DNA from 4 places in the Pseudomonas sp. FW215-R2 genome. Region 3 is predicted to be linked to each of the others. Evidence: predicted binding sites of a transcription regulator. Region 3 holds the regulator's gene; each other region holds the start of a gene.

Region 1 (4,175 bases), on a different contig from region 3:
GTCCAGTTCTTCGCGGGTGCGAATGAATGTGGCCACCGGAAACTGCTTGCTGGCGAGCAATTCGAAAAAGGTCTGGAACGGAATCAGCGCCGGGACGCGGGCGACCTGCCAACCGGTGGTCTCGCCGAGCACCTTGTTGATCTCGCCCAGTTGCGGAATGCGGTCGTGGGGCAGACCGAGTTTTTCGATACCGTCCAGGTATTCCTGGCACGCGCGACCCTCGATCACTTTCAACTGGCGGGTGATCAGCGTGTTCCACACCGCGTGTTCTTCGGCGGGGTAGTCGATAAAACCTTGCGCATCGGGCTCGCGGGCCACGTATTGCGTCTGCTTCATACTGCTCTCCTGCGAGGGGAATTCGTTCTTGTTATGTCCTGCTATGGACTGAGAAATACCCCAGAGCGTGCCGTGTTGCAGCAGGTTGATGACCGGCCGAGTAGGAAAAGTCTCTTTAAATCGTAAAATTATCGTTACGCTTTGTGCGATAAGTCGTGATTACGGTGATTGGCGGGTTTGAAATGGCCGGTGTCTGTCACATAATCTTGACGACTATCTTGCGGGCGGCAGAGAAAAATCCGCCCCTCTACCTGTTTCGGGCCTTTATATGCGTATCAAAGTCCACTGCCAGAACCGCATCGGCATCCTGCGCGACATCCTCAATCTGCTGGTGGAGTACGGGATCAACGTTGCCCGCGGCGAGGTCGGTGGTGAGCATGGCAATGCGATCTATCTGCATTGCCCGAACCTGATCAACCTGCAGTTCCAGGCGTTGCGGCCCAAATTCGAAGCCATCGCCGGGGTGTTCGGCGTCAAGCGGGTAGGGCTGATGCCCAGCGAACGCCGACACATGGAACTGAATGCGTTGCTCGGTGCGCTGGAGTTTCCGGTGCTGTCGATTGACATGGGTGGCTCGATCGTTGCCGCCAACCGTGCGGCGGCGCAGTTGCTCGGCGTGCGGGTCGACGAAGTGCCGGGGATTCCACTGTCGCGTTACGCCGAGGATTTCGACTTGCCCGAACTGGTGCGCGCCAACAAATCGCGAATCAACGGCATGCGGGTCAAGGTCAAGGGCGATATCTTTCTGGCCGACATCGCTCCATTGCAATCGGAGCACGACGACAGCGAGGCCATGGCCGGTGCGGTACTGACGCTGCATCGGGCGGATCGGGTCGGCGAGCGCATCTACAACGTGCGCAAGCAGGAGTTGCGTGGTTTCGACAGCATCTTCCAAAGCTCGAAAGTGATGGCGGCAGTGGTGCGTGAAGCCCGGCGCATGGCGCCGCTGGATGCGCCGCTATTGATTGAAGGCGAAACCGGCACCGGTAAAGAGTTGCTGGCTCGGGCTTGTCACCTGGCGAGCCCGCGCGGCCAGTCGCCATTGATGGCGCTCAACTGCGCGGGGCTGCCGGAGTCGATGGCCGAGACCGAGTTGTTCGGCTACGGCCCCGGTGCCTTCGAAGGGGCGCGGGCTGAAGGCAAGCTCGGGCTGCTGGAGCTGACGGCGGGCGGCACGTTGTTCCTCGATGGTGTCGGCGAAATGAGCCCACGCTTACAGGTGAAATTGCTGCGCTTCCTGCAGGACGGTTGCTTCCGTCGTGTGGGCAGTGATGAAGAGGTTTACCTGGATGTACGGGTGATCTGCGCCACCCAGGTCGACCTGTCCGAGTTGTGCGCTCGTGGCGAGTTTCGCCAGGATTTGTACCATCGCTTAAACGTGCTTTCGTTGCACATCCCGCCACTGCGCGAATGCCTCGACGGTTTGACGCCGTTGGTGGAGCACTTCCTCGATCAGGCCAGTCGGCAGATCGGTTGCCCGTTGCCGAAGTTGGCGCCGGCGGCGATGGATCGGCTCAGTCATTACCACTGGCCGGGCAACGTGCGACAACTGGAGAACGTGCTGTTCCAGGCGGTTTCGCTGTGTGATGGCGGGACGGTCAAGGCCGAGCATATTCGTCTGCCGGACTATGGCGTGCGTCAGCCGCTTGGCGATTTCTCGCTGGAGGGCGGGCTCGACGAGATTGTCGGGCGCTTCGAGAAAGCGGTGCTTGAGCGACTGTATTCCGAACATCCGAGCAGTCGGCAGCTGGGCAAGCGGCTGGGCGTCTCGCACACCACGATTGCCAACAAGCTGCGTGAGTATGAGGTGGGCAAGACCGAGTCTTGATCCCTGCGCGATCACTCCTGCGCAAGGCACGGGGTGATCGCGCCTCACCATTGCCGCCAAGCGGCATGACACCGCCGGTTTTTCGACTTCGATACATTTCCCCAAACCCTGCTGAATCCCTCAAGTCCTTTGTTTATCGGGTCCTCGACCGCCAGAAAAAAGTTGGTCTGCAAATTGCTTGTGGCTCAGCAGTACAGCGGTGGGCGGCAAACGTCCGGCATGCAGAGGAAAGAGTGTGGACAAGTACCTTTATGTGGCAATGACCGGCGCCAGCCAGAACGCACTGGCGCAAAAGGCTCATGCCAACAACCTGGCGAACATCTCCACCAATGGTTTTCAGCGCGACCTGGAACAGGCGCGTTCGATGCCGGTGTTCGGTGACAGCTTTCCGGCGCGTGCGTTTGCCATGAGCGAACGGCCCGCCACCGACTTTACCGCAGGCTCCCTGGTGGAGACCGGTCGCGACCTCGACGTCGCCGTGACCGGCAACGGTTTCATTGCCGTGCAGAACCCCAACGGCGGCGAAAGCTACGTGCGCACCGGCAGCCTCAATATCGACGCCCTGGGCGTGCTGCGTGCCGGCAACGGCATGCCGGTCATGGGCAACGGCGGACCGATTGCCGTGCCGCCGCAGCAGCAGGTGGAAGTCGGTGAAGACGGCACCATCAGTATTCGTGCGATGGGCGAAGGCCCGCGCGTCATGGCCGAAGTCGACCGGATCAAACTGGTCAATCCGGACATCAAGAACATGAACAAGGGCCTGGACGGTTCGATCTACACCAAGGACGGCCAGCCTGCGCCGGCCGATGCCAACGTCAAACTGGTGTCGGGTTTCCTGGAGTCGAGCAACGTCAATGCCGTGGAAGAAATGACGTCGGTGCTGGCCCTGGCCAAGCAGTTCGAGTTGCACGTCAAGATGATGAACACCGCCAAAGACGACGACCAGGCCATGGCTCGGGTCTTGCAGATCAGCTAATTATCAGAACGTCGCGCCGTAAAACAGGCGCACGAGGAGAATCGAATGCTTCCGGCTCTATGGGTTGCCAAAACCGGTCTGTCCGCCCAGGACACCAACCTGACCACCATTTCCAACAACCTGGCGAACGTGTCGACCACGGGTTTCAAACGTGACCGCGCCGAGTTCCAGGACCTGCTGTATCAGATCAAGCGTCAGCCTGGCGCCCAGTCGACCCAGGACAGCGAACTGCCGTCGGGTCTGCAAGTGGGTACCGGTGTGCGCATCGTCGGCACCCAGAAGAACTTCACCGCCGGTAGCCTGCAAACCACCGAGCAGCCGCTGGACATGGCCCTCGACGGCCGTGGTTTCTTCCAGATCCTGCAACCGGACGGCACCACGTCCTACACCCGTGACGGTACTTTCCACCTCGACTCCAATGGCCAGATCGTCAACGCCAGCGGTTTCGCTCTGGAGCCGGCGATTGTCATCCCGAACAATGCCCAGACCTTCACCGTCGGCCGTGACGGCACCGTGTCGATCACCGTTGCCGGCAACGCCGCCTCGCAAGTGATCGGCAACCTGCAAACCGCCGACTTCATCAACCCGGCCGGTCTGCAAGCCGTGGGCAACAACCTGTTCCTGGAAACCGCCGCTTCCGGCGCGCCGCAAATCGGCACTCCGGGCCTGAACGGTTTCGGCACCACCCTGCAGAACACCCTGGAAACCTCCAACGTCAGCACCGTGGAAGAGATGGTCAACATGATCACCACTCAGCGCGCTTACGAGATGAACTCCAAGGTGATCTCCACCGCCGACCAGATGCTCTCGTTCGTAACGCAGAATCTGTAATCAAGTCTATGAGGCGGCCATGAGGCCGCCTGCAACACCGTGAGGTAAGGGTCATGAAACGCTTCGTATCTGTTCTGGCATTGGGTGGGGTGGTCTCGCTCGCGGGCTGCGTCGCTCCGACGCCCAAGCCCAATGACCCTTACTACGCCCCGGTGTTGCCGCGGACGCCGTTGCCGGCGGCCGCCAACAACGGCTCGATCTATC
Region 2 (4,175 bases), on a different contig from region 3:
CACTGCGAGGCCAGCGGCAGCGCCACGGCGAACGAAGCGCCGGCCATGCCGAGGAACAGGCCAAGCAGCAGGGCCTGTTCGTAACTGTGAATGCCGAGTTTCCAGGCGCCGAACAGTGCACAGATCACGATCACCTGACCGATCAGCCCGGCGGTTTTCGGCGACAGGCGATCGGCAAGCATGCCCATCGCAAAGCGCAGTACTGCACCAGCGAGAATCGGCGTGGCCACCACGAGGCCGCGTTGTTGGGTGGTCAGGTGCAGGTCGGCAGCGATCTGCACTGCCAACGGGCCGAGCAGGTACCAGACCATGAAGCTCAGGTCGAAATACAGGAAGGCCGCGAACAGGGTCGGGGTGTGGCCGGATTTCCAGAAGCTTTTATTCATCGCGCACCTCAGCGGTAGAGAATCTCGAGAAGGAGTCAGAACCAGCACAGTGGGGCGCCGCCACGGCCGCACCACCGGCCCCGGTCAATGGGGCCAAAACGCAAAAACGCCGCTACCCGGATCGCCGAAAGGGGCGAAGAAGGTGAGCGACGTCTTTGTCGTGGGTGGGGCAACCGCCGTTGGTTACCTGTAGGGATTGCTTAGCGAGATCTGTGCCAGCTCAGCCGAGCAACTCGCTCATGGCAATAATCTGCTCCGCCACCTGAATCAGTTTCTGCTGGCGGCTCATGGCCTGGCGGCGCATCAGGGTGTAGGCCTCTTCTTCGTTGCAGTCCTTCATTTTCATCAACAGACCCTTGGCCAGTTCGATGCGTTTGCGCTCGGCCAGTTGCTGGTCGCGGGCCTGAAGCTGGGCGCGCAGGGCCTGATCGCTTTCGAAGCGGGCCATGGCCACGTCGAGAATCGGCTGCAAGCGTTGTGCGTGAATGCCTTCGACGATGTAGGCACTGACCCCGGACTTGATCGCCTGACGCATCACGCCGGGGTCGTGCTCGTCGGTGAACATCACGATCGGCCGGGGCTGGTCGCGGCTGACCAGCACCACTTGTTCCATCACATCACGGCTCGGTGACTCGGTATCGATCAGAATCACGTCCGGGCGCACCGTTTCGACGCGCGCGGGCAGGTCGATGGTCAGGCCGGACTCGTCGATCACCTCGAAACCGGCCTCGGTCAGCGCAGCTTTCAGGCGCCCGACTTTTTTCGCGGTGTCGTTGATCAGCAGAATGCGCAACATGTTCGCGGTCTCCTGTCAGCGGCGGGCGAGAAGGGGGGCGTTGTTGCTCAACGCATGCAGCTTGAAACTCTGCGCGTAAGCGGCCGGGTCGCTGCCGTCCCAGACCTTGCCGTCGATCAACTGGCTGCTGCGCATGTCCTCGGTACCGACCGGCACACCGACAGCGCTGGCCGCGTCGCGGTACAGCGCCAGTTGCTGCACCTGACGGGCGACGGCGAGGTAGTCCGGGTCGTCGCGCAGCAACCCCCAGCGGCGGAACTGGGTCATGAACCACATGCCGTCCGACAGGTACGGCAGGTTCACCGCGCCATCGCCGTGAAAGCGCAGGGCGTGCGGGTCCTGCCAGCGATTGCCCAGACCGTCGTCGTAATCGCCGAGAAAACGCGGTTCGATGCAGGAAATCGGGGCGTCCAGATACTCGGCGGCGCTGAGCAGCTGCGCGGTGCTGCGGCGGTTTTCCGGGCTCTCTTCGATGAAACGGCTGGCTTCGAGGATCGCCATCACCAGTGCGCGGGCGGTGTTGGGGTATTGCTCGACGAAGGCGCGGGTGCAGCCGAGGACTTTTTCCGGATGGTCGGGCCAGATGGTCTGGCTGGTCGCCATGGTGAAGCCGATATTCAGCTGCACCGCGCTGGCTGCCCACGGCTCGCCCACGCAGAAACCGTCGATGCGACCGGCCTGCAGGTGCGCGACCATTTGCGGCGGCGGTACGACCACGCTGTCGACATCCTGCAACGGATGGATGCCCTGACTTGCGAGCCAGTAATAAAGCCACATGGCGTGGGTGCCGGTGGGGAAGGTCTGGGCAAAGGTCAGCCTTGCGCGGGTTTGGTGCACGTGGCGGTCCAGCGCCTCAGGACCGGTCACGCCCAGGCTCTGCAAACCGTGGGACAGGTTGAGGCTCTGACCGTTCTGGTTCAGGCCCATCAGCACCGCCATGTCGGTCGGCGCGACGCCACCGATGCCCAAGTGCACCGCGTAGATCAAGCCGTACAGGCTGTGGGCGGCATCGAGTTCGCCGCTGACCAGATTGTCGCGCAGGTTGGCCCAGGAACTCTGGCGCTTGAGGTTCAGGGTCAAGCCGTAAGGCTGCGCAAAGCCCTGAGTGGCGGCGACCACCACCGAAGCGCAGTCGCTCAGGGCCATGAAGCCGAGGTTGATCGCGCTTTTTTCCGGGGCATCGCTGCCGTTGACCCAGGCCAGTGGCCCGATGGAGGTTTGAGTCATGAAAAGCCATCCTCAAAAAAAACGTCGTCACGGACTTTGTCGAGGCCAAACCCGGTGACGACGCCATTGTCCTTGCCTGCCTGCCGTCATTGGCCTGCGGGCTGATGCAGGGGAAGGTGCAAGGCATATGCCAGTGCAGGGGATTTGCGTGTGCGCCTCGCGCGGCGGGGCGATGCCCGGCTATAATCGCCGCCTCTTTTCGCCGCCTCGAGTCATACCCGCCCATGTACACCCTGGCCCGTCAGCTGTTGTTCAAACTTTCCCCGGAAACCTCCCACGATCTGTCGCTGGATCTGATCGGCGCGGGCGGGCGTTTGGGCCTCAACGGCTTGCTGTGCAAGGCCCCGGCGTCGCTGCCGGTGAATGTCATGGGCCTGGACTTCCCGAACCCTGTGGGTCTCGCGGCCGGTCTGGACAAGAACGGCGCGGCCATCGACGGCTTCGCGCAGCTGGGTTTCGGTTTTGTCGAAATCGGCACCGTGACCCCGCGTCCACAGCCGGGCAACCCGAAACCACGGATTTTCCGCCTGCCGGAAGCCGAGGCGATCATCAACCGCATGGGTTTCAACAACCTCGGTGTGGATAACCTGCTGGCGCGGGTCGCGGCGGCCAAATACAAAGGCGTGCTGGGGATCAATATCGGCAAGAACTTCGACACGCCGGTCGAGCGTGCGGTCGATGACTACCTGATCTGCCTGGACAAGGTTTACGCCCACGCCAGCTACATCACGGTCAACGTCAGTTCGCCGAATACCCCGGGCCTGCGCAGCCTGCAATTCGGCGACTCGCTCAAGCAATTGCTGGCAGACCTGGCCACGCGCCGCGCCGAACTGGCCCTGCGCCACGGTAAACATGTACCGCTGGCGATCAAGATCGCGCCGGACATGACCGACGAAGAAACCGCGCAAGTCGCGCAAGCACTGATCGAAACCGGGATGGACGCGGTGATCGCCACCAACACCACCCTTAGCCGCGTGGGCGTCGAAGGTATGGAGCACGGCGACGAGGCGGGCGGTCTGTCCGGCGCGCCGGTTCGCGAGAAGAGCACCCACACGGTCAAAGTGCTGTCGTCCGAGCTGGGTGGCAAACTGCCGATCATCGCGGCGGGCGGTATCACCGAAGGCAAGCATGCGGCCGAGAAGATCGCTGCCGGCGCGAGCCTGGTGCAGATCTACTCCGGCTTCATCTATAAAGGCCCGGCGCTGATCCGCGAATCCGTGGACGCCATCGCCGCCAAGCGCTGATTGGCAGATATAAAAAGGCAGGCATAAAAAAGGGCTCCTCGAAGGAGCCCCTGGGCCGTAGCCCGCCGTCCGGGAAGGACGTGCATGGTGATCAGGGTGTTGCGAAATCAGATTGTCGTGTCGGAATAAGTGCCCTGTGTCAGCCGACGGCGTGAAGTTCGTTGAGTCTGTGGATTCCCGCAGTGCCGGTCATACCGTCCCAGTTGTCGCCGCGTCCTTCTCGCCAGCCGTTGATCCAGGCTTGACGTACCGACGGTAGAGTAAATGGGCAAAGCTCACGGGATTTGCCACCAACGCCATATTGATATCCGCGCAAAAATGCTCTTTCCAACGGATCACGCTTAAGTCTTCTCATAGGGTGTTTCCCTCACTTGTTGACTGTTTTTGTCGCGTCGACCTCAATTGAGGTCTGGCAGAAAAACTCTGCCGTTGGCGGCTCGCTGCCGGCGTGGCGAGCCAAGGTGTTGACGCCGTTGCGACGTCAACCTGTGTCCAGTTCTAACCAATGAGTCACATCGAGGG
Region 3 (4,175 bases):
AGAAACGCCGTGCCCGGCTCCGGCTGGTTCAGCAGCCGCAGCTTGATGGTGTCGCGCAACTGGTACAGGTTCAGATTGGTGGTGTTGACCTTCAGGTCGGCCAGATCGGCGATCGGGCCCAGCAGGGCCGTTTCATCGTTGATGGCTTCTGCCAGCGAACGATTGGCGCTGCTCAGCGGGTGGCGACGACGGGTTTCCGAAAAGCGCTTGAGCAGGGTTTCTTCATCGGCGTCCAGATACAGGACGTCGCACTGGATGTGCCGGCTGCGGACCTCTTCAAGCAACTCCGGAAAGCGCGAGAGATGACTGGGCAGATTGCGCGCATCGATCGATACCGCGACCAGTGGCTGAGACAGTTCCGTATGAATCAGTGCGCGCTCCGCCAGTTCCGGGAGCAGGCCGGCCGGCAAATTGTCGATGCAGTAGTAGCCGTTGTCCTCGAGGACATCCAGAGCGGTACTTTTGCCCGAGCCGGAGCGGCCACTGACGATGATCAAGCGCATGTTTAGTGCCCGTTTTGCTCGTCCAGGACAACCTGATACAAGGCTTCGTTGGTGGTGGCGCGACGCAATTTTTCGCGTACGTCCTTGCGGTCGAGCATGCTGGCGATCTGGCGCAGCAGTTCCAGGTGCGCATCGGTGGCGGCTTCCGGGACCAGCAGCACGAACAGCAGGTCGACCGGTGCACCATCGATGGCGTCGAAATCGATGGGCGCTTCAAGGTGCATCAAGGCGCTGATGGGGGATTCGCAACCCTTGAGGCGGCAATGGGGAATGGCGATGCCGTTGCCAAAACCGGTCGAGCCGAGTTTTTCACGGGCAATCAGTGCCTCGAAGACATCTTGCATCTCCAGATCCGGTACTTCCCGGGCGATCAGGTTGGCAATTTGTTCGAGGGCTTTCTTTTTGCTGCCGCCCGGCACGTTCACGAGGGAACGGCCGGGGGTCAGGATGCTTTCAAGTCGGATCATGGGGGTGGGGGTTATCGACCGGTAGCGCCCTGAAGCAGGCTCTGGGTCTTTTCCTTATGCTTTTTGAGTTGTTTATCAAGCTTGTCGGTCAGCGCGTCGATCGCTGCGTACATATCGGTATGTTCCGCGTTTGCGACGACCTCGTTACCGGGAATATGCAGCGTGGCTTCGATTTTCTGCTTCAGCTTCTCGACGCACATCGTGACTTGCACGTTGGTGATCTTGTCGAAATGCCCCTCAAGCCTCTTGAGCTTTTGCTCAACGTACTCACGGAGAGGTTGGGTAACTTCCAGTTGGTGTCCACTGATGTTGACTTGCATACAGCTTCTCCTTCGTTGCCAGTGCATAAAGCGGCAGGCCGAAGAGCCTGCCACTGGAACGCTGTAACGTGGCTTACATCAACCGCTTGCGTTCGCTCGAAGGCGCGATCCCGAGGGATTCGCGGTACTTGGCGACGGTGCGGCGAGCCACCTGAATGCCTTGTGCCTCCAGTAAACCAGCGATCTTGCTGTCACTCAACGGCTTTTTCTGATTTTCCGCGGCAACCAGTTTCTTGATGATCGCGCGGATCGCCGTGGACGAGCATTCGCCGCCTTCGGAGGTGCTGACGTGGCTGGAGAAAAAGTATTTCAGTTCATAAATGCCCCGGGGGGTATGCATGAATTTTTGCGTGGTCACCCGGGAAATCGTCGACTCGTGCATGCCCACCGCTTCGGCGATGTCATGCAGCACGAGAGGCTTCATGGCTTCGTCGCCGTATTCAAGAAAGCCGCGCTGATGCTCGACGATCTGGGTGGCCACTTTCATCAGGGTTTCGTTGCGGCTCTGCAGGCTCTTGATGAACCAGCGGGCTTCCTGCAACTGATTGCGCATGAAGGTGTTGTCGGCGCTGGTGTCGGCGCGGCGCACGAAACCGGCGTACTGGGCGTTGACCCGCAGGCGCGGCACCGATTCCTGGTTCAGTTCGACCAGCCAGCGCTCGTTGTCCTTGCGCACGATGACGTCAGGCACCACGTACTCGGCTTCGGTGGACTCGATCTGCGAACCGGGGCGCGGGTTGAGGCTCTGCACCAGTTCGATGACCTGGCGCAGTTCATCTTCCTTGAGCTTCATGCGGCGCATCAGCTGGCTGTAGTCGCGGCTGCCGAGCAGGTCGATGTAATCGGTGACCAGACGCTTGGCTTCCGCCAGCCAAGGAGTCTTGGCCGACAGCTGGCGCAATTGCAGCAGCAGGCATTCGCCCAGGTTGCGTGCGCCGATGCCGGCAGGTTCGAATTGCTGGATGCGGTGCAGGACGGCTTCGATCTCGTCCAGCTCGATGTCGAGCTCCGGATCGAAGGCGTCGAGAATTTCTTCGAGGGTTTCGTCGAGGTAGCCCTGATTGTTGATGCAGTCGATCAGGGTGACGGCGATCAGGCGATCGGTGTCGGACATCGGCGCCAGGTTCAGTTGCCACAGCAGGTGGCTTTGCAGGCTCTCGCCGGCGGAGGTACGGGTGGTGAAGTCCCACTCGTCGTCATCGCTGCTCGGCAGGCTGCTGGCACTGGTCTGGTAGACGTCTTCCCAGGCGGTGTCGACGGGGAGTTCGTTGGGGATTCGCTCGTTCCATTCGCCATCCTCTAGATTGTCGACCGTCGGTGCGGTCTCCTGATAGGAGGGTTCCTGGATCTCGGTGTTGGGCTTCTGTTCGGCGTTGTCGGCCATGGGATCGGAGTTGTCGAAGTCGTCGCCGTCTTCCTGGCGTTCGAGCATCGGATTGGATTCCAGAGCCTCCTGGATTTCCTGTTGCAGATCCAGGGTCGACAATTGGAGCAGGCGGATGGCCTGTTGCAGCTGCGGTGTCATCGTCAGCTGCTGGCCCATTCTCAAGACTAGCGATGGTTTCATGGCAGGGGCTTAACACCTTATTCGCCGGCGCTATGCGCCATCCACTACAGGGCGCCGAAGCGCCAAACTTAAGCAAATTATATGCCTGAAACTGTCGTGTTTGCCTAGAGCGCTGTAACAATAAAAGCGTATAAAAGTGCGCTTCAACGTTACAGCACCCGGACGGCTGGTCGAATGCTGTCGCGCTTACAGGCGGAACTCGTGACCCAGATACACTTCCTTCACCAGATCGTTGGCGAGGATGGTCGCGGAGTCGCCTTCGGCGATCAGTTGGCCGTCATTGACGATGTAGGCCGTTTCGCAGATATCCAGCGTCTCGCGGACGTTGTGGTCGGTGATCAGTACACCGATGCCCTTGGCCTTGAGGTGGTGAATGATCTGCTTGATGTCACCCACGGAGATCGGGTCGACACCGGCGAACGGTTCGTCGAGCAGAATGAACTTCGGTGCAGTGGCCAGTGCGCGGGCGATTTCCACCCGGCGACGCTCACCACCGGACAGGCTCATGCCGAGGTTGTCGCGGATGTGGCTGATGTGGAACTCCTGCAGCAGGCTTTCCAGCTCCTTGCGACGACCGGCCTTGTCGAGCTCCTGACGGGTCTCGAGGATGGCCATGATGTTGTCGGCCACCGAAAGTTTGCGAAAGATCGACGCTTCCTGTGGCAGATAGCCGATACCGGCCTTGGCGCGACCGTGCATCGGCTGGTGGCTGACATCCAGGTCGTCGATCAGCACGCGACCCTGATCGGCCTGCACCAGGCCGACGATCATGTAGAAGCAGGTGGTCTTGCCGGCGCCGTTGGGGCCGAGCAGGCCGACGATCTGACCGCTGTCGATCGACAGGCTGACATCGCGCACGACCTGGCGGCTTTTATAGGCCTTGGCCAGGTGCTGAGCTTTCAGAGTTGCCATTACTGGGATTTCTCGTCGGTTTTCTTCTTCGGCTGGATCACCATGTCAATGCGCGGACGCGCTTCGGTGACCTTGTTGCCGGTGGCACGACCCGCGCTGGCCAGCTTTTTCACCGTGTCATAGACGATTTTCTCGCCCTGAGTGGTGTTGTTGTCCTTGTCGACGACTTTCGCCTTGTCGATCAGCACAACGCGGTTTTGCGCGGCGTGGTACTGGATGGTCACGCCCCAGCCCTGTACAGGCTTGGTGTCGCCAGCCGTCTGCAACTGCTCGAAGTAGGCAAGGTTGCCCACCGAGGTCACGACGTCGATATCGCCGGTCGGGGTGCGGGTGATGGTCACGGTGTTGCCTTTGACGATCATCGAACCCTGAGTGATGATCACGTCACCTTTATAGGTGGCAACGC
Region 4 (4,175 bases), on a different contig from region 3:
GCGAAGTGCTGTTCTCGGAAAACTTCTACCAGGCCTGCCACCGCTGCCTGAACGAGGGCGGCATCCTCGTGACCCAGAACGGCACGCCGTTCATGCAGATCGAAGAAGTGAAAACCACCGCCGGTCGCCTGCGCAGCCTGTTCCCGGACTGGCACTTCTATCAGGCGGCCGTGCCGACCTACATCGGCGGTTCGATGACCTTCGCCTGGGGCTCGACCAATCCGGCCTACCGCAAGCTGAGCCGTGAAACCCTGCAGCAGCGCTTCATCGGCAGCGGCATCGTCACCCGTTACTACAACCCGGAAATCCACATCGGCGCCTTCGCCTTGCCGCAATACGTGCTGCAAGCGGTGAACAAGCCAAGCAACGACTGATCACTCAGCCGTTATCACTGCGGGAGCGAGCGGCTTCGTTCCCGCAGATGAAATGTTTTTCATGTTTCATCGGTGTAAAGCTTTTGAACGATCAATCCTGACAAAAGTCGAGATAGATATGAGCCCATTTGCGGGTTTGTTCGAGGAGGCACCAATGCAAAAGTGGAAAGTCACTTTCGTGGATGATCACGGTGAAATTGTCGATGAAATCTTCGAGCGCGCGGAATGCCCCAGCGACGATGAGGCCGCTCGATTGATCAAGGAACGACTCCTTCCTGTCGCCGCCGCACTGGATCTGAACGATCTGGAAGGGCGCACCTCCGATGCAGGCGCCAAAAGCCTGAAAACCCAGAACAGCATCGAAATCCGCAGCATCACGCCCATCTGAAAATCTTCTTGTCCGTAACGTACCAGGCCTTGGCAGCGGCTCTATCTTGGGGCTACTCTGCAAGCGAGATCAGCGAACGGATCGCTAAGGTCTGGTCTTGTCAGCTACATGCTTGTTTCCCGCCGGCAACACGGTTGTCGTAGCGCTTGAGCCGTTCGGCCAGGTGCAGGGAATACGGAAAGTCTATCCATCTATGCGAGGGGGACGTTCATGAGCACAGCCTATCAAGAAGACATCAGCAGCAGCGTGCTGCGCCGCATGAAAGAAGGCGGTTTCGATTTTTCCCGATTCCATCCCATCGAGTTCTACGCCATTTTCCCGGACGAGGAGCGGGCGCGCAGGGCGGCAGGCAAGTTTCGCGGTGAATCCATCAATGCCCAGGTCAGTGCGCGCGACGACGGCGCGTGGTCCCTGGAATTGAGCAAGGTGATGTACGCAACCTACGACGACATTGGCGATTTCGAACAGGGCTTTTCGGCGGTGGTCGAGCCCTTGGGCGGCATCATCGAAGGCTGGGGCGTGAAGCAGGAGGTGCGCAACCGCCATCGTTTGAACTGATAACCCTCGCAACACGTCGAGCAACGGCTGACCTTCGGGTCGGCCGTTGTCGTTTCTGCACCCTGAACATCGCCCGGCAAAACCCTGAAACAAGAATCCGGCGCAAAAAAAAGCCACCGGGAGAGGTGGCTGAAAGGGAAGACCGGAAGGAGAGGAAACCGGTCAGGGTTACGGCCGGTAGGGCTGCCAGGGCAAGCCGGATCAGTTGGGCTGCGCACTTCGTCAGGGACGTTTCGCAGCGGATGTGCGGATTATCCGCAGGCGGCGCCGGGCAGTGAAATCAACTCTGACTATGCTGGTGATAGGCGACTGCACTGCGTCGCAATGAGGCGGGGGCGATCAGGTTGGGGCATTTGCCGCACAGGAATGGTGCGGTGTTTGTGGCGTGAATATCCAACCGATTGAAATCAAAGCGTTTATGCCGATGGCACGGGCCTTGCGAAGGCCTGTATGTCCGGGGTGACAAGGAGTACGGCATGATCCGCACCTATTTTGATGAAATGTACGATGCCGGCGGCCAGGTCCGCCCGCATTACCGGGAGTTTGCCCGCTGGCTGGCCGATACGCCTGACGAGCTGTTGGCCCAGCGGCGACGCGAGGCCGATCTGCTGTTCCATCGTGCCGGGATCACTTTCACGCTCTACGGGGACGAGCAAGGGACAGAACGCCTGATTCCCTTCGACACCATTCCGCGCAGCATTCCCGCCAGCGAGTGGCGGATCGTCGAGCGCGGCTGCATCCAGCGCGTCAAGGCGTTGAACATGTTCCTCGCCGACCTCTATCACGAGCAGCGCATCATCAAGGCCGGGATCATTCCCGCCGAGCAGGTGCTGGCCAACGAGCAATACCAGTTGGCGATGCAGGGGCTGGATCTGCACCGCGATATCTATTCGCACATCTCTGGCGTCGATCTGGTGCGCGACGGCGACGGCACGTATTACGTGCTCGAGGACAACCTGCGCACGCCCAGCGGCGTGAGCTACATGCTCGAAGACCGCAAGATGATGATGCGCCTGTTCCCCGAGCTGTTCGCGGCCCAGCGCATCGCCCCGATCGACCATTACCCGAACCTGCTGCTCGACACCCTGAAAAGCTCAAGCCCCATCGACGACCCGAGTGTGGTGGTGCTGACACCGGGGCGGTTCAACAGCGCGTTTTTCGAGCATGCGTTTCTGGCCCGGGAAATGGGCGTCGAGCTGGTCGAAGGTGCCGATCTGTTCGTGCGCGACGACAAGGTCTTCATGCGCACCACCGATGGCCCGAAAGCGGTGGACGTGATCTACCGCCGGCTCGACGACGCCTTCCTCGACCCGTTGGCGTTCCGCCCGGATTCGATGCTCGGCGTGCCGGGTCTGCTGTCGTCGTATCGCTCCGGCAATGTGGTGCTGGCCAATGCGATCGGCACCGGCGTGGCGGACGACAAGTCGGTGTATCCGTTCGTCACCGAGATGATCCGTTTCTACCTTGATGAAGAGCCGATCCTGAAGAACGTGCCGACGTGGCAATGCCGCAATCCGTCTGAACTTTCCCATGTGCTGGCCAATCTTCCGGATCTGGTGGTCAAGGAAACCCAGGGCTCCGGCGGTTACGGAATGCTCGTGGGGCCGGCGGCGACGACAGCGGAAATCGATGCGTTCCGCGAGCGGATCAAGGCCAAGCCCCACGCGTACATCGCGCAACCGACGCTGTCGCTGTCGACCTGTCCGACCTTTGTCGAAAACGGCATTGCGCCGCGCCATATCGACCTGCGTCCGTTCGTATTGTCCGGCCGCGAAACCCGGGTTGTGCCCGGCGGTTTGACCCGTGTCGCCCTGCGTGAAGGCTCTCTGGTGGTGAATTCATCCCAGGGCGGCGGAACCAAGGACACCTGGGTGGTCGAGGATTGAAGGAAGCCTGCCATGTTAAGTAGAACTGCCTCGGATCTGTACTGGATGTCGCGTTACCTGGAGCGGGCGGAAAACCTCGCCCGCATGCTCGATGTCAGCTATTCGCTGTCGCTGATGCCGCAGGACGGCCGTGGCGACGGTTTGCACGAACTGGCGATGCCGTTGCTGATCACCGGCACGCTGGACGATTACCTGGAACGCCATGGCGAATTGCATGCCGAGCGATTGCTGCACTTCTTCGCGCTCGACGCGGCCAACCCGGCGAGCATCTATAGCTGCCTCGGCGCGGCGCGAGCCAGCGCCCACGCGGTGCGCGGTCGGATCACCGCCGACATGTGGGAGAACATCAACGCCACTTGGCTGGAGATCCGCGGGATCGCCAACCAGGGCCTCAGCCGCTATGGCATGAGCCGTTTCTGTGAGTGGATCAAGGAACGTTCGCACCTGTTCCGCGGGGCGTCCTACGGTACCATCATGCGCAACGATGCGTTTCGTTTCATCCGGTTGGGCACGTTCATCGAGCGGGCCGACAACACTTTGCGCCTGCTAGACGCCCGCTATGAAATGGCCGGCGATCAGGCCGAAGCGGTCAGCGACGGCACCGCCCACGCCTATTACCAATGGAGTGCCTTGTTGCGGGCCTTGTCCTCGTTCGAGGCCTACACCGAAATCTACCGCGACGCGCCCGGCGCCCGGCATGTCGCCGAGCTGCTGCTGTTGCGTGCCGACGTGCCGCGCTCGCTGCGGGCCTGCACCGAAGAGATCGACCAGATCCTCGCGCAACTGCCGGGAGCCAACGGTCGTCCAGCGCAACGGTTGGCGGCGGAAATGGACGCACGCCTGCGTTACACCGGCATCCACGAAATCCTCGAGGAAGGGCTGCACGCCTGGCTCACCGAGTTCATCCCGCTGGTGCGCCAGTTGGGCAACGCCATTCACAGTTCCTACCTGGAGGCCGCATGAGACTTT

The links. The regulator sigma-54, encoded in region 3, starts transcription at its own class of promoters, with help from an activator protein. The targets are predictions, from matches to a motif close to ANTGGCATNNANNTTGCTNT.
Region 1: a site for sigma-54 is predicted at 2,326-2,345, ahead of AC3WRD_RS09275 (flagellar basal body rod protein FlgF). Genes of this name have one in related genera too.
Region 2: a site for sigma-54 is predicted at 2,525-2,544, ahead of AC3WRD_RS28225 (CmpA/NrtA family ABC transporter substrate-binding protein). Genes of this name have one in related genera too.
Region 4: a site for sigma-54 is predicted at 1,744-1,763, ahead of AC3WRD_RS26780 (circularly permuted type 2 ATP-grasp protein). Genes of this name have one in related genera too.

Annotation. Positions count from the first base shown of each region.
Region 1 covers NZ_JBYTBO010000005.1:173,598-177,772, forward strand. Annotated here, with positions in the region: gene phhA (phenylalanine 4-monooxygenase) at 1-381, opposite strand, end outside; gene AC3WRD_RS09270 (sigma-54-dependent transcriptional regulator) at 605-2,164, shown strand; gene AC3WRD_RS09275 (flagellar basal body rod protein FlgF) at 2,400-3,140, shown strand; gene flgG (flagellar basal-body rod protein FlgG) at 3,186-3,971, shown strand; gene flgH (flagellar basal body L-ring protein FlgH) at 4,025-4,175, shown strand, end outside.
Region 2 covers NZ_JBYTBO010000032.1:5,136-9,310, reverse strand. Annotated here, with positions in the region: gene AC3WRD_RS28235 (nitrate/nitrite transporter) at 1-386, opposite strand, end outside; gene AC3WRD_RS28230 (ANTAR domain-containing response regulator) at 607-1,182, opposite strand; gene AC3WRD_RS28225 (CmpA/NrtA family ABC transporter substrate-binding protein) at 1,198-2,409, opposite strand; gene AC3WRD_RS28220 (quinone-dependent dihydroorotate dehydrogenase) at 2,634-3,653, shown strand; gene rmf (ribosome modulation factor) at 3,793-4,008, opposite strand.
Region 3 covers NZ_JBYTBO010000003.1:199,382-203,556, forward strand. Annotated here, with positions in the region: gene rapZ (RNase adapter RapZ) at 1-503, opposite strand, end outside; gene ptsN (PTS IIA-like nitrogen regulatory protein PtsN) at 506-970, opposite strand; gene hpf (ribosome hibernation-promoting factor, HPF/YfiA family) at 982-1,290, opposite strand; gene AC3WRD_RS05815 (RNA polymerase factor sigma-54) at 1,364-2,857, opposite strand; gene lptB (LPS export ABC transporter ATP-binding protein) at 3,044-3,769, opposite strand; gene lptA (lipopolysaccharide transport periplasmic protein LptA) at 3,769-4,175, opposite strand, start outside.
Region 4 covers NZ_JBYTBO010000027.1:14,294-18,468, reverse strand. Annotated here, with positions in the region: gene speE (polyamine aminopropyltransferase) at 1-374, shown strand, start outside; gene AC3WRD_RS26790 (hypothetical protein) at 529-762, shown strand; gene AC3WRD_RS26785 (ribonuclease E inhibitor RraB) at 973-1,320, shown strand; gene AC3WRD_RS26780 (circularly permuted type 2 ATP-grasp protein) at 1,797-3,206, shown strand; gene AC3WRD_RS26775 (alpha-E domain-containing protein) at 3,219-4,169, shown strand; gene AC3WRD_RS26770 (transglutaminase family protein) at 4,166-4,175, shown strand, end outside.